DNA from 2 places in the Romboutsia lituseburensis genome. Region 2 is predicted to be linked to the other one. Evidence: a T-box and tRNA genes for the amino acid it is inferred to sense, from the RefSeq annotation. Region 2 holds a T-box; the other holds one or more tRNA genes.
The links. A T-box is a leader RNA that pairs with one kind of tRNA and senses whether it is charged. The one in region 2 lies ahead of metG (methionine--tRNA ligase), so its partner is inferred to be a tRNA-Met.
Positions count from the first base shown of each region.

Region 1: it has a tRNA-Met gene. The T-box ahead of metG (methionine--tRNA ligase) is inferred to sense a tRNA for this amino acid. The anticodon was not compared.

Region 1 is NZ_JANQBQ010000001.1:3,477,639-3,485,584, forward strand. It holds gene NWE74_RS16740 (DUF1659 domain-containing protein) at 46-267, opposite strand; gene NWE74_RS16745 (Mor transcription activator family protein) at 464-712, shown strand; gene NWE74_RS16750 (hemerythrin domain-containing protein) at 951-1,352, shown strand; gene NWE74_RS16755 (cold-shock protein) at 1,650-1,850, shown strand; tRNA gene NWE74_RS16760 (tRNA-Met) at 2,036-2,111, shown strand; gene NWE74_RS16765 (YwqG family protein) at 2,288-2,824, shown strand; gene NWE74_RS16770 (immunity 26/phosphotriesterase HocA family protein) at 2,854-3,204, shown strand; gene NWE74_RS16775 (hypothetical protein) at 3,273-3,416, shown strand; gene NWE74_RS16780 (barstar family protein) at 3,739-4,218, shown strand; gene NWE74_RS16785 (hypothetical protein) at 4,261-4,995, shown strand; gene NWE74_RS16790 (GNAT family N-acetyltransferase) at 5,409-5,915, shown strand; gene NWE74_RS16795 (GNAT family N-acetyltransferase) at 6,169-6,690, shown strand; gene NWE74_RS16800 (hypothetical protein) at 6,756-7,115, shown strand; gene NWE74_RS16805 (DUF4003 domain-containing protein) at 7,346-7,946, shown strand, end outside.
Region 2 is NZ_JANQBQ010000001.1:2,536,951-2,544,896, reverse strand. It holds gene NWE74_RS12535 (TatD family hydrolase) at 1-672, opposite strand, end outside; gene metG (methionine--tRNA ligase) at 692-2,659, opposite strand; T-box leader at 2,695-2,975, opposite strand; gene NWE74_RS12525 (spore maturation protein) at 3,109-3,630, opposite strand; gene NWE74_RS12520 (nucleoside recognition domain-containing protein) at 3,630-4,211, opposite strand; gene NWE74_RS12515 (nicotinate phosphoribosyltransferase) at 4,381-5,814, shown strand; gene NWE74_RS12510 (Lrp/AsnC family transcriptional regulator) at 5,844-6,272, shown strand; gene NWE74_RS12505 (HD domain-containing protein) at 6,395-7,093, opposite strand; gene rsmI (16S rRNA (cytidine(1402)-2'-O)-methyltransferase) at 7,122-7,946, opposite strand, start outside.

The DNA.
Region 1 (7,946 bases), 940 kb from region 2:
AAGCAAATTTTAAGCAACGGACAAAGTCGTTGGCGCCATGAAATTTTATGCAGATAATGTTGTATTATCTATTTTTGCTACTTCTAGCAAAGTATGATCTTGAAGTGATGCTAATAGTTCGCCTACTTCATGAACAGCATCATTAGATGTGCTTGGTTTTAAGTTTGATAAAGTCTTAGTTTTAGTCTTTATCTTTCCTGTTAGTTCATCTTGACCAATTTGAAATTTTAATTTTAATCCTGATGGATTTTTTGTAGCTATTGCCATAATTTATTCCTCCCTTTGTTTTGTTTTTTAAGCTTGTTTAGCTTATATCTATATAGTACTTAGTGTGGAGGGAATGTAGTTATAAACTATATTTGCAATGTTTTTTAGTATAAAAAATTATAAAAATAGTTTTTAACAGTATTTTTATATAAAGTTATATTATATTAGTGAGAATAATAAATAGGAGGGGTTTTATATGAAGGTTAAATTAGATGATTTAAGTATTAATGTAAGTAATTTATTTAATATTGTTGGTGAGGAAAAGTTTTTAGAGATTACTAAGCTTTATGGGGGGAACAATTTATATATTCCTACATATAAAAGTGCTATTAGGGAAAGTAGAAATAGGGAGATTATTAATAAGTTTAATGGATGTAATGCTGATGTCCTAGCTAGAGAATATGGTATTAGTGTTAATTATGTAAACAAAATTGTTAAGGGATAATTTTTGGTCAAAAGATAATAAATAATTAAGCAATTGGATTAAAAGTAAATGAATGTATTTTTAAAGCTTTAATACATAAATCCGTATAAATTTAAATGCTAAGAGAATTGAGATATGATATTATATGTAACGCTAGTTACTGAATTTTAATGCTATAGAATATATTATATAACTATTGATAAACCATAAATAGTTATATTTATCAATATAAAATAATTGATATCACAAAGGAGAAAAAATGATCCATCAAAATTTAACAAGGCAACATAAAGACCTTTATAAGCTATTATCTGATATGAAATCTCTTGGATATAATGTCGAATCTAATGTTGATAAAATTGCATTAAATATTAATTTACTAGCAGGAAAAATAAATATCCATTTACAGTCAGAAGATAAGTATTTATACTCACTACTATTAAATGCTTCTAATCCAGAAATAAGAAAAATTGCAAAAAATTTTATTATAGAAATGGGACACATATCTAAATCATTTAATGATTTTAAATTAAAATTTAATACTAAAAATAAAATTTTAAAAAATATAAATGAATTTAAAATAGAGTATGCTAAAATCATTGATTCTATATTTAATAGACTTAATAAAGAAGATAAAAATTTATACATATTAATAAAATGAGAAGATACGCATCTGTAACTAGGTGTGTATCTTCTTATTTTATTAATTAATATTAAATACGATAATGAAACAGAGTTTTATTATTTACAAAGTAGACACTACAGCCCTAAATGGAGTTAAAGTAACGTTATGAAATGTATTAATATATTAAGTAATTCTTGATTAACCCATCTTAGGTAAATTTAGTATATGAATTAAAACTATATCTATTTATTGAAAAGTGTTATATAATAATATTTGTAGCAATACAAAAGTAAATCAAGATTAAATCTTGATAGGTTAATTAGGAGTATATAAATGAATAACGGAATAGTAAAATGGTTCAACAATGAAAAAGGATTTGGTTTTATAACAGTAGATGGTGGAGAAGATGTATTTGCACATTTCTCAGCAATACAAACTGATGGATTCAAATCATTAGAAGAAGGTCAAAAAGTAAGCTTTAATATAGTTAAAGGTGCTAGAGGTCCTCAAGCAGAAAACATAACTATATTATAATATAGATGGATTCGTAAAAAGACACTTTTTAGTGTCTTTTTTTTATTACAAGGAAATTATGATACTTGAAAATATATGTAAAACTTGTGTATGTAAGTAATATCAATGTATTTTACAAAGTAACATAAATTAAATTTGACATAACATCAAATAACTGATATAGTAATAAATGTAGCAAATAATATCGCGGAGTGGAGCAGTTGGCAGCTCGTTGGGCTCATAACCCAAAGGTCGTAGGTTCGAGTCCTGCCTCCGCAACCAATTATTTATATAAAAAAAGTTCTTATATCTTTAGGTATAAGAACTTTTTTTATATAAATAGTAAAATTTAATGATATATTAAGAAAGAAATCACTTAGATTGGTTTCTTTTTTTATGTGTTTTAGAAATTTAAAGAAATTCAAACAATATAGAAAAATTGACTTTTGGAGGAAGACATGAAAAGAAGAGTAGTAGGATATCTTATATGTCTTATAGGATTTTTTATTAAGTTCGACCATGAAATATATATGTATATAATAATAGATGATTTTGAATCATGGCATGAAGATGAAGAATTTCCAATTCAAGATGAATATAAGTTAGAATTTGAGATTGCCAAAGAAGGTATTACTATTCAAGATTATAATTTTGATAAACTATTCAATAATGAATGCAATAAATCATTTATAGATACTATAGATGAAGAAGTTATGGATGAAATATATGATGATGACGAGGAACAAAAAGATGGCTGTACTCAACATAAGATAGGTGGATATCCATTCTTTGCTCAGCAGGATCCAAGAGAAGGCGAAAAGTCTTTAAGGAGATTTGATACACTGTTACTTCAAATAGATACTGAAGAAGATGAAGGTATTGTATGGGGAGACTGTGGTGTTTGTAACTTCTTTATAAACAGTGAAGATTTGAAAAATAAAGATTTTAGTGTAGTAAATTTTGATTACACAAAAAATAAGGATCAGTCCATTTGAATATTCACTATATAAAGGAGAAATTAAAAGTGATAAAAAGAAGAAAAAGACCTAAAGATGGAGATGTTTTTACAATAGATATAAAAGAAGGATTGTACTCATATGGACAGGTAATAGATAAAGAATATAACCTATATTTAATATATGATATATTAGGTGATGAAAATAAATCTATAGAGGAAGTAATAAAAAGTCCAAAAATGCTTTTAACAAGAAGTTTTAATTATTCATTTAGAGATGGGGATTGGAAGATAGTAGGTAATGCTCAAATTCCAGAAGACTTAAATATACCTATGTTTAAAATGGGGGTAGATAGTAAATATCATGTAGTAAACTACAAATGTCAGAGGCTGATAAATATCATTATTTTAATACAATAGTAGCCTATCATGAAGAGCTATGGGGTCTTTATGACGATGGATGGGCTACAATAGAAGGTGACAGGAGTATGAATGAGTATAATTCGATTTTAATTCAAAAAACAATATATGATTCAATAGCCATTATGTTTTTTATAGCAATTGCAATTGGATTATTTTATGGAGAAGACACTATTAAATCTATCAATTTTTTAGTAGATCAAAATATATAATTCTTGGCGACCATGTTTTTTCACTGAATGTAAAACATTAGAATCAAATTGTTAGAAATATTAGACATAAATAGGGCGGTGAATTAATGTTATTTGGAGTGAAATAATTGCATCTGAAACAACCGAAGGTTGTAATTATATTAAAAAAGACGTAAGTATGATTAATATATTTTATTAATATTTAAGAAATTAATTAAAGTAGAATAAGTAGAGGATTAGTTATAATGAATGATAAGATACAAAAAATAAGTTGGAAAAGAGAGGACCTATGGAAAGGGTGCATGTTACCGACAATTAAAAATTAAGAATTTAAGGTGAATAAATGTACAGAGAATTAATAGAAAAAAACTATATTTATATTTGTAAGTATTTTGAATGGGAAGAGAAAATAAAAGCAGAAATAATAAATAAGTATAATGACGCATTAGTAGTTGAAATAGAGTGTGAAAATTGTAAAGATAAACAAAGTTTAATGGTAGAAATAGCTAATAAGTTAAATTTTCCTAGTCACTTTTCGTACAACTGGGATTCTCTTGATGAATGTTTAAATGATTTAGAATGGATTGAATTTAGCAGTTTAATTATTGTACTAAGAGATACTGAATACTTATTAGCAAATGAAATTTATAATTTAGGATACTTCTATGATATTATTTCAGATTCATTAATTGAATGGAATGAAGGTAGAAATCACTATGACTATAAAACTCTTTCAAAGATAGATTGCGTACTTTCTACTGTAGAAAATCTAAATTTATTAGAAAAAGAGCTTAAAAAATGTGATATACAAAAATACATATAAATAAATTAAAACATATCTATTATAATTAGGAGACTAACAAATATGTTAAGTAAAAAAATGAAACAGTTCACTATAGTTGATATTATAGAGAGACAAATGCAATTTATAAAATCAAATACTGTATTTGATAAAATAGACTTTAAGCATAACGATGAAGGTGAGTTATTAGCTTATAATGAGATGCTTCAAGATATTAAAATAATGAATGAGGACGATTTTAAAAATAAGTACATTAAAATAATTGATGATATAGAGGCACATTGTGAGAAGATAAATGAACAGGTTAACAGTATTGAAATTTTAAACAAAAATAAAAATGAAGTAGATAAAATATGTGGATATAACAACGCTATAGTATTAATTTTAAGATGTATAAATCCAAGTGTTTATTATACAGAATATAGAAATTGGATGCCAACAAATACGATAAATAAAAAAATGAAAGATATTACTATGATTGATATTATAGAAAGACAAATACAATTTGTAAAAGATAATATTATATTTGATAAGCTCTATAATACAGGTGAGCAATTAGGTTACAAAGAGATTCTTAAAGATATTAAAATAATGAATGAGGATGATTTTGTAAATAAGTATTTTAATATAGTTAAGAATTTAAGGATAAAGTTTAACAATGAAGATATTTTAAATCAAGATTATGCAGAGAAAATGTGTGGATATGATGAAAGTATAGAATTAATTTTAAAATATATAGACCCTATGTACGGACACGATTTGCCAATGTGCCTATATGAGATAACATCTAATACATAAAGCGAAAATAAGTTGGCAGATATTATATTTAATATCACATTAGGACTTGATGATGGAGATTTAGTTAATGGATATAGCCTAATAAGTCAAAGTACTTGTTAGGCTTATTTTTTAGATAAACTATAAGTTTAATTGTTAAGTTTTTATTTTTTATTACTTTTGCATTTGTAGTTTTTGATCCGAGTTTTGTAAAACTAATAATGTCACACCGAGATAGTCCTAATCCAAATCCAATTAGCGCTAAAAAAGATAAATTTTTACCAATCAAAACTCCTATAAAAATGATGCTTATTAGGCATATCAAACTATTAATTGCCAATTTATTTTTTCAATATTTTATTAAAAATAACAACTGTAGCAAGCAAGAATAATATATATGATATAAGTGATAGGGGAGAAAGGGGAAATTTTATATGGATAATATTAGATTAGAAATACCAAGCATAAAATATGAAAAGAGTTTTTTAGAGTATATTAATGACTACAAGACATTAGGAGATAAAGAGTACATGTATGTTTACAGAGATGCTTATAAAGATTTTAAACAGTATGTAAGTAAACTTAACAATAATGCTAAAGGCATTGATCTTCCGGAAGGTTATGTACCTTGTTCTAGTTTTTGGTTAGTAAATGATAAAGAACAAGTTCTAGGATCTATTAGAATTAGACATGGTAATATCCCTTTTGATGGTAATATAGGATATGATATTGCTCCAAAATATAGAGGTAATGGGTATGGAAATAAAATATTAGAATTAGCACTACCTTATGCAAAGGAAATTGGGCTTGATAAAGTTGTGTTAAATTGTGCTAAAACTAATATACGCTCTGAAAAAGTTATTTTAAATAATAATGGAATATTCTTTAAAAGTCATGAAAAAGACGGTAATTTGTATAATCAATTTGAAATTAAATTTTAGATATATTTATTTATAAAAATCTAGAACTAAATAAAATTCTAATTTTGTATATTAAACAAAATCAAGCTAAGAATGTCAATGTTTTTAAAAAGCTAAGTAAGATTCAATATTTAAATTAATAGAGCAATAGAATAAAAAATATTGCTCTATTATGATGATCAGAAAAATATTACTTTTAGTAGAATATTAGTTATACTACAATATAGATAAAAATATAGTGTGATATAAACAGGTTTCAAGGGGGAATTGGAAAATGGAAATTAAATTAATAAAACCAACTTTAGAATATGCTTATGATATTATGAAATATAAACAAGAGTTTTTACAAAGTGGCGAAACTATGTCAGGTTGTGGAAATTTAAGAAAATGTTCTACAGCAAAAGAATGGATTGATGAACTTGATTTACTTGAAAGTGATAAAACTTGTCCACCAGACATGGTAACTTCTAACACTTATATAGCAGTAAGAATAAGTGACAATAAAATCGTAGGAGTGATTGACTTTAGACATCATATTAAAAATCCAATATTAAGTATATGGGGAGGCCATATAGGATATTCTGTTAGTCCGAGTGAAAGAAAAAAAGGTTATGCTACAGAGATGCTTAGGCAAATCATATTGAATTGTAAATCATATGGATTAGATAAGGTGCTTGTAACTTGCGATTGTAACAATATAGGAAGTAAAAAGACTATAATTGCTAATGGAGGATTATTCGAAAAAAATGTAGGCGTAGAGGGAGATACTATAGAGCGTTATTGGATACACTTTTAATATATTAAATTTAAGTTTGAGATTTTTGTTCCTGATGAAACATTATTTACAAAAGGAGAATATCAATGAAAATCAGTAAAGTTTTAAAAATTTCCATTATATCATTAATATGTATATCAATTATAATTTTTTATATATGGAGATTTTCGCCTTTTTTACCTCATATAGATAGAAATGAGGACTCATCTTTTACTTACAATAATGCTACATACACTATGTATCAAGGCGTAGATTTTTTAGAAAGATTTAGAAATATAAAAAGAGGTAAGAAAGTAGCTATAATAAATAAAAAAGGTGAACTACCTAGATGCACGGTTTATGAAGCACAAGGTGATAATTCTGAAAACATACTTATTGTATATGAAGAAATAATTATGTCAATAGATACATATTATATCCAAAACAATATTAATACATTTAACTAAAAATATACTTGAGACACAATCTTATTATATAACTTTTAGTCTACCTTTATGGATAGGAAGGATTATCTTAATTACTCACTTTTAGTTCCAAATAAATAATAAAGATATAGAGGATATAATGACATTTAGTTACAATTTATTATCAATATAGATTATAGTTTGACTAGAGAAAATTAAGAAGCTATTATAATTATTAAAGTATCATCAATTAGAACATTGGGGGATATAAGATGGAAGAGTATATAATAAACAATAAATTAAATTTATTTATAAAAAATAGTGAGATGATAAAAGAAGTCAAAGGTTCATGGCAAATGGGTATGATGCAATATAGCTGTGTATTATCATCTACAATAAAAAATCAAAGTATAAATAAACTAGCAGTAGAAGAGAGTATAAATGTAATTAAAGAAAATACAAATATGTTCTCAAACTTTAGAGGTCACAGTATGTTTTATCTAGCAAACATATTATCAACAAAGTCAAATAGAGAAGAAGAATTTAAATCAATAAAAAACATATATGGTAAATTAAAAGAAGAGAAATTTATTAATGACTCATATTTACCATTTACAGCAATAATAATAAATGAAAATAAAGATAAAATGAACATAAATACATCTATAGAAAAAACAAAATATGTATATAACTTTATGAAAAAACATCACCCTTGGTTAACATCAAGTGATGATTATTGTAGAGCGGCACTTATAGCTATAAATTCAAATGATTTAGATAATGATTTAAAATACATAGAGAAGGCTTATGAAATATTTAATTCAAGAGGGTTTTATAAATCAAATAATCTTCAGTCACTATCTCATATAATGG
Region 2 (7,946 bases):
TTGAACTAATGATGGATCATTTCTCTTTCCTCTATGTGGTTCTGGTGCCATATATGGAGAATCCGTTTCTATTAATAAGTACTCTAACGGTATTTCTTTAGCTACTTCTCTTGTTTTTTTATTATTCTTAAAAGTAACTGTCCCTGGAATAGAAATATAACATCCCATCTTTACATACTCTTTAGCTAATTCTACATTTCCACTATAGCAATGAAGTACACATCCTATTTCAGGAGATTTAGTATTTTTTATTATCTCAAAAGTATCTCCATGTGCATCTCTATCATGTATTATTATAGGTAATTTTAGTTCATTAGCTAATTCTATTTGCTTTTTAAACCATTCTCTTTGAATTCCCCTAGGAGAGTTATCATAGTAATAATCTAATCCAATTTCACCTATTGCTACTACTTTTTCATTTTCAGTAGCAAGCTTTCTAAGAATATCTATAGCTGTATTATCTAGCTCTCCTACATCATGTGGATGTACTCCAACTGCTGCGTATATAAAGTCATATTTATTTGCTAATTCTACACTAGTTATAGAGCTTTCTATATCTGCACCTGGATTCAGAACTAAATCTACTTGCTTATCTTTTAAAGAATTTATTAATTCTTCTCTATCTTCATCAAATCTTGCATCATTTAAATGTGCGTGTGAGTCAAATAACATTTTTTACACTCCTAACTGATTAACGAACTTCGCATCCATCCTTAGCACCTGTTGCTACAGGAACAACTAAATCGTCTCCATCATTTCCAGCTGCTAGTATCATACCTTGAGATTCTACACCTCTTAATTTAACTGGCTTTAAATTGCATACTACTACTACATCTTTTCCAACCATATCTTCTGGCTTGTACCACTTAGCTATTCCTGATACTATTTGTCTAGTTTCTGGTCCGATTTTTATTTGAGATACTAATAATCTATCTGCTTTTGGATGTTTTTCACAACTTATAACTTTACCAACTCTTAATTCAACTTTATCTAATTCATCTATAGTTATATTTTCTTTATGCTCTATAGGTTCTTCTTTTGCTTCTTCCTTCTTTTCTGAGAATAGCTCGTTTAGCTCTTCTACTTCTTTCTCTATATCTAATCTTGGGAATAAAGATTCTCCTTTATGAACTTTTGTGTCTTCTCCTATAAGCCCAAATGTTTTAACACTTTCCCAAGTCATCATATTTTCATCTGTTACTCCTAATTGAGTATATATCTTCTTAGCAGTAGCATTCATTATTGGGTTTATAAGTGTAGCTACTATTCTTATAGATTCACATAAGTTATATAATACTGTATCTAAAGTATCTTTTTGAGATTCATCTTTAGCTAAAGCCCAAGGCATAGTTTCATCTATATATTTATTAGTTCTTCTTATTAATTTCCAAGCACTCTCTAATGCTTCATTAAATTGAAGTTTATTCATTTCATTTTCAAAGTTTTCTACTGAAAGCTTAGCAACTAATTTTAAATCTGCATCAAATTCAGTAGTTGCTTTAGGCATTGGTATTATCCCACCATTATATTTTTCTACCATTGCTACCGTTCTGCTTACTAAGTTTCCTAAATCATTAGCAAGATCTGAGTTAAGTCTTGTTACAAAGTTTCTATGAGTATAGTTTCCATCTTGACCAAATGCAAATTCTCTTAATAAGAAGTATTTTAGAGCATCCACGCCATATCTTTCTATCATTTGTTCTGGATATACTATATTACCTTTTGATTTACTCATCTTATCATTATCAAATAATATCCATCCATGTCCGTATACTTGTGTAGGTACTTCTTCACCTAATGCCATAAGTATCGCTGGCCATATTATAGTATGGAATCTCATTATTTCTTTACCTACTATATGAACATTTGCTGGCCAGAATTTTTTATATTCGCTATCATTTTCACTCATGTATCCAAGAGCTGTTATATAGTTACATAAAGCATCTACCCAAACATATATTACATGTTTTTCGTCGAATGGAACTTTTATACCCCAATCAAAAGTAGTTCTAGTTACACATAAATCTTCTAATCCTTTATCTAAGAAGTTAGCAACCATTTCATTTTTTCTAGATACTGGGAAACAGAAGTTAGGGTCTGCAAATAATTCTCTTAATCTATTTTCATACTTAGATAATTTAAAGAAGTACGCTTCTTCCTTAGCATCATATGTTTCTCTTCCGCAGTCTGGGCATTTATTTCCTTCTAATAATTGAGATTCCGTCCAGAAACTTTCACATGGAGTACAGTATTTTCCTTCATATGCACCTTTGTAGATATCACCTTGCTCATATAATTTAGTAAATATTTTTTGTATTATAACCTTATGTCTGTCTTGTGTTGTTCTTATGAAATCATCATATGATATATCCATAGTATTCCATAATTTTTGTATATCTGCTATCATTCCATCTAAGTACTCTATCTCTGTCATACCTTTCTCTCTAGCAGTTTTTTGTATTTTTTCTCCGTGTTCATCTGTTCCTGTTAAGAACTTTACATCATATCCACAGAAACGTTTAAATCTTGCTATTGCATCTGCTGCAACTGTTGTATAAGTATGACCTATGTGAAGATTACCACTTGGGTAATATATAGGTGTTGTTACATAAAAACTTGGCTTTGTCATATTATTTTGCCTCCTACTATATCGATTTATTTTTATTTAAACTAAAAAACTCGCCTCCTATAAAACATAGGGGCGAGATTAATCACGGTACCACCCTAATTTATCTAGACAAATATATATTATAATTTTAAAATGTTCTACAATAAACATTTTAAAATGGATATATGCTAGATATCTTAGTAGACTATAACGAGTCTAATCGTTTTATCTTAAAAATAGTAATAATACTATTATTCGGATAAAAAGCTCTGAGGCCATCTTCAATAGTTCATTTTACGCTAGTTTTCACCTAACCCAGCTCTCTGTAGAAAAAATCATTATTTACTCTTCTCTTCTTCGCTTCTATATGTTTCTATATTTTACTAAATTAATATATTTTATACATATTATTATAACTCATTTTTTGTTACTATTTAATACTAATTATATAAAAATTTATAAAATAGTATATATTCTCTTATTTTATTACTATTTAATTACTATACAAACATTATGTAACATATAAATACTGATGCTATTACGCCTGCTATATGGCAAATCATAGCACAATGCAAAGTATGTCGTGTATTTTTTATTTTTAAACTTCCATAATATATTGCCATTGTATAAAATATTGTTTCTGAAGCACCAACTATCGTAGAACCCATTTTTTCTACTAGACTATCAACTCCTACCCTTTGAGCTAACTCTGTATACATACCAAGAGCCCCGCTTCCAGACAAAGGCTTGACTATAATCAATCCAATAAGTTCCTTTGGTATGCTCATTAAATTAGCTATAGGTTTGAATAAAAACTCTAACATCTCTATTCCTTTTCCTGTTTTAAAAATTCCTATAGCTAAAAATATTCCTATTATATATGGTGCTATAGACCAAGCCGATTTTAATCCGTCTATTGCTCCTTTTATAAAACTATCATATATATCTATTTTTTTATGTCTACCATAAACTATTATATACAAAATTATTAAAGGTACTAATATATTAGAAAACAATTCCATTATCTATACCTCCTTCTACTTTCAAGCATCTTACATGTAATTATAGCTACTATTGTTGATACTACTGTTGCAAATAATGTAGTCAATATAATTTCTGATGGATTTTGTGATCCTAAGTCCATTCTTACTTTTAGCATTGTAAATGGTATTAATTGTATAGAGGATATATTTATCACAAGAAACATTATCATATCATTTGACGCTGTATCTTTTTTGTGATTTAGTGTTTGAAGCTCATCCATCGCTTTTAATCCAAATGCTGTAGCACCATTACCTGCCCCTACCATATTTAAAGCTATATTCATAACCATATAAGACATTGCCTTGTGACCTGGAGGAATAGACGGAAATAATTTTCTCATTAGTGGATTAAGTTTTTGTCCAATTTTTTCAATCAACCCTGAATCTTTAGCTATATTCATTATCCCCATCCATAGAGCCATTACGCCGGCTAAGCTTATTGCAAACTCTACACCTCTTGATGCTTCTGTTAAAATAACTTTATTTAATTCTCCTAAATTATTAGAAAATATACTTCCTAATATTCCTATTGCAAGCATATAAAACCATATTTTTCCCATTCAATCTACACCTCCTAAATAATTTTATGCTTGCACTGTGATACTTTATACTTGAAAGTTGTACTATATTATGTTTTAGTATATATGTGGGGTTTTTTATACATATGGATTTACTATAAATTTATATAGTAAAAGTAAATTTTATAATTTTATATTAAGGAGAAATATAATGAGAAATTTAACGCTTCTTACTGATTTATATCAACTTACTATGTTAAATGGATATTTCGAAAAAAATATACATGAAGATATTGTTGTATTTGATATGTTTTTTAGAAAAAATGCATGCAACAGTGGATACACTATAGTTTGTGGAATTGAACAGTTTGTTGAATATATAAATAACATTCATTTTTCAGAGGAAGATTTAAAATATCTTAAAAGTTTGAACTTATTTTCTGATAATTTTTTAACGTTTTTGAAAGATTTTAAGTTTACCGGAGATATATATGCGGTGGAAGAAGGAACTATCATGTTCCCTAATGAACCTATACTTACTGTAAAGGCACCATTATACCAAGCTCAGCTTATTGAAACCGCTTTACTTACTATTGTTAATTTCCAATCACTGATAGCTACTAAAGCTTCTAGAGTTTGTTTTGCAGCCCAAGAGGATCCAGTATTTGAATTTGGATTAAGACGTGCTCAAGGTCCTGATGCAGGAACTTATGGGGCTAGAGCTGCTATGATAGGAGGATGTAGTGCAACTGCTAACGTACTAGCAGGAAAATTATTTGATATACCTGTGGTTGGTACACAAGCTCATAGTTGGATACAAAAATTTGATACTGAATTAGATGCATTTAAGGCCTATGCTGATATATATCCAGATAAGTGTTTACTATTAGTTGATACTTACAATGTATTAAATAGCGGTCTACCTAATGCTATTAAAGTTTTTAAAGATCTGAGAGAAAAAGGTCATAAACCTATGGGTATAAGACTAGACTCTGGAGACTTGCAATATTTATCTAAGAAATGTTCAAAAGAATTAAATAAAGAAGGATTTACAGATATTAGCATAACAGCTTCAAACGACCTTGATGAGTATGCCATAACTGCTCTAAAAGCTGAAGGGGCAACTATAAATTCATGGGGCGTTGGAACAAAGCTTATAACATCTTCTGATTCGCCATCTTTAGGCGGTGTCTATAAATTAGCCGCATCATTTAATAGTAATGATGAAATTGAACCTAAAATAAAACTATCAGAAGATCCTGAAAAAATAAATAATCCAGGCTATAAAAAAGTTGTTAGAATATATAATGAATATGGAAAATCTGAGGCAGATTTAATAATGTTGCATGATGAAGTTATTGATGATTCTAAGCCATTGACAATATTCCATCCATTATATACTTGGAAATCAAAAACATTTGAAAAATATACAATTAAACAGCTTCATAAACCTCTATTTATAAATGGAGTATGTAAACATAATAGTAAGCCTGTTATGCAAATAAGAGAATATGTGAAAAATGAATTAGATACTTTATGGGATGAATATAGAAGACTTTCAAATCCACAGACTTATAAAGTAGACTTATCTCATGAACTTTGGAGTTTGAAAACTACAATGATAGATTCTAAAAAATTCTTATAAATATTATCTTAATTAAGGGGGATTTAAAAATGGATATTACAGATCACAAAATTATAGAAATACTTCAAACTGATGGTAGAATTTCTATGAAAGATTTAGGAAAAATAGTTGGATTAACTTCTCCTGCTGTTTCTGAAAGAGTTAAAAGATTAGAAGAATCAGGTATTATAGAAGGTTATAAAGCTATAGTTAATCCTGATGCTTTAGGTAGAGTTATAAAAGCATTTATTCATATATCTTTACCTAGTAATAAATATGTTGATTTTATCGACGAGGCTCGTAGAGATCCTAGAATAGTTGAGTGCCATCATATAACTGGTGATGACTGTTCTGTGTTAAAAGTTATAGTTAAGGATATGTACGAACTTGAAAACGTTATAGATTCTATAAAGAAAATAGGATCAACTAAGACTTCTGTTATATTATCAACACCTATACAGGCAAAATCTATATTATAACTTTTAGATATTAAATGTATAGTTTCAATATAAATAAAATAGGTGTCACCAATAATAAAAATTATTGTAGACACCTATTTTATTTATTTAGATTTTTATATAAAATTATAACTACTAATTATTTATAGCATTTTATATCTATATAAATAATTAGTTAATATATATTCCATATATGATTTTATAACTCCCGAATCCTCATTAGGATTTAAAAGTTTTCTTGTCGATACTATATCACAATACCCTAATAATAATACTCCAATAACGTCATCTCCTAAAGTTTTAAAGATGTCAAATAAATTATCCTTACTCATATCATTTTTTTTGTAAAGTACTAATAATATCATATGATACCTAACATACTTAGCAAGTAAATTAATTGTCTGGTCATCAAACCCCAATGATTTACCCAAGTTAATAACAATCTCTTCTCCCACGATTTCATGTCCTTTAAAATGAGCTCTACCTGTATCATCAACTGTTTTGCTTTCAGGCTTACCTATATCATGTAAAAATACACCTAATTTTAATAATTGAAATTTTGTAATGCCTTCTTTTAATATTGTATTTAAATAAGCTTCGATTTCTCCAAATAAGTGACTAGAAAAAAAGTTATCTCTATTAATAGTTTGTTCTAGCTCTTTTAAGGCATTTAGGGAGTGTTCGTATGCATTAACTACATGATATTTACACTCTCCAACGTTCTTCATATCTCCAATTTGAGGTATAATTTCTTTTAATATTGAGTCTTTATCTAGCTCTATTAATTTATCATAGGTACTTTCACTGCATAAACTGTTTTTTAATATATTTTGTAGTTTCATATTTATAAGTCACCCCAGATTTTCTATTTTATAAATCTAATACTTGTTTATATACTACATCTTTTTTTATTTTTCTATCTTTACATACTGCTTTTATAGCATCTTTTTTGGTCATTCCTTCTTCTATTAAAGTTATTACATATTCTCGTTCATTAAGATCTTCATAACTATTTTTAATAGTTTTTTCGCCTTTAAATCCCTCGACAATTAATACAAATTCACCTTTAACTTCTTTTTCATTAAATATATTTATAGCAGTTTCTATATCTTCTCTTATTACTTCTTGGTATTTTTTTGTAAGTTCTCGATTTAAAGCTATTTTTCTATTTCCTAATATATTTAACATATCTTTTAATGTTTCTTTTAATCTATGAGGTGATTCATAAAAGATTATGGTTCTTGTTTCTTCTTTTACTTCTTCCAGCTGTTTTCTTCTAACCTTTTTATCTCTGTCTAAAAATCCTTCAAAGGCAAATTTACTTGTTTCTATACCTGAACCAACTAATGCTGTTATAGATGCTGTCGCTCCTGGTAATACTTCTATTTCTATATTGTTTTCTATAGCTTGTTTTATTATATCTTCTCCTGGGTCAGATATTCCTGGCATACCAGCATCACTTATTAGTGCTATGCTTTCACCATCTAATAATTTATCTATTAAGTACCCACCCTTAAAATCTTTATTGTGTTCATGATAACTTGTAAGAGGTTTTGAAATTTCAAAGTGATTTAAAAGCTTGATACTATGTCTTGTATCTTCTGCTGCAATTACATCTACTTCATTTAATATTCTCACCGTTCTATAAGTCATATCCTCTAAATTTCCTATAGGTGTAGGACATATATATAATTT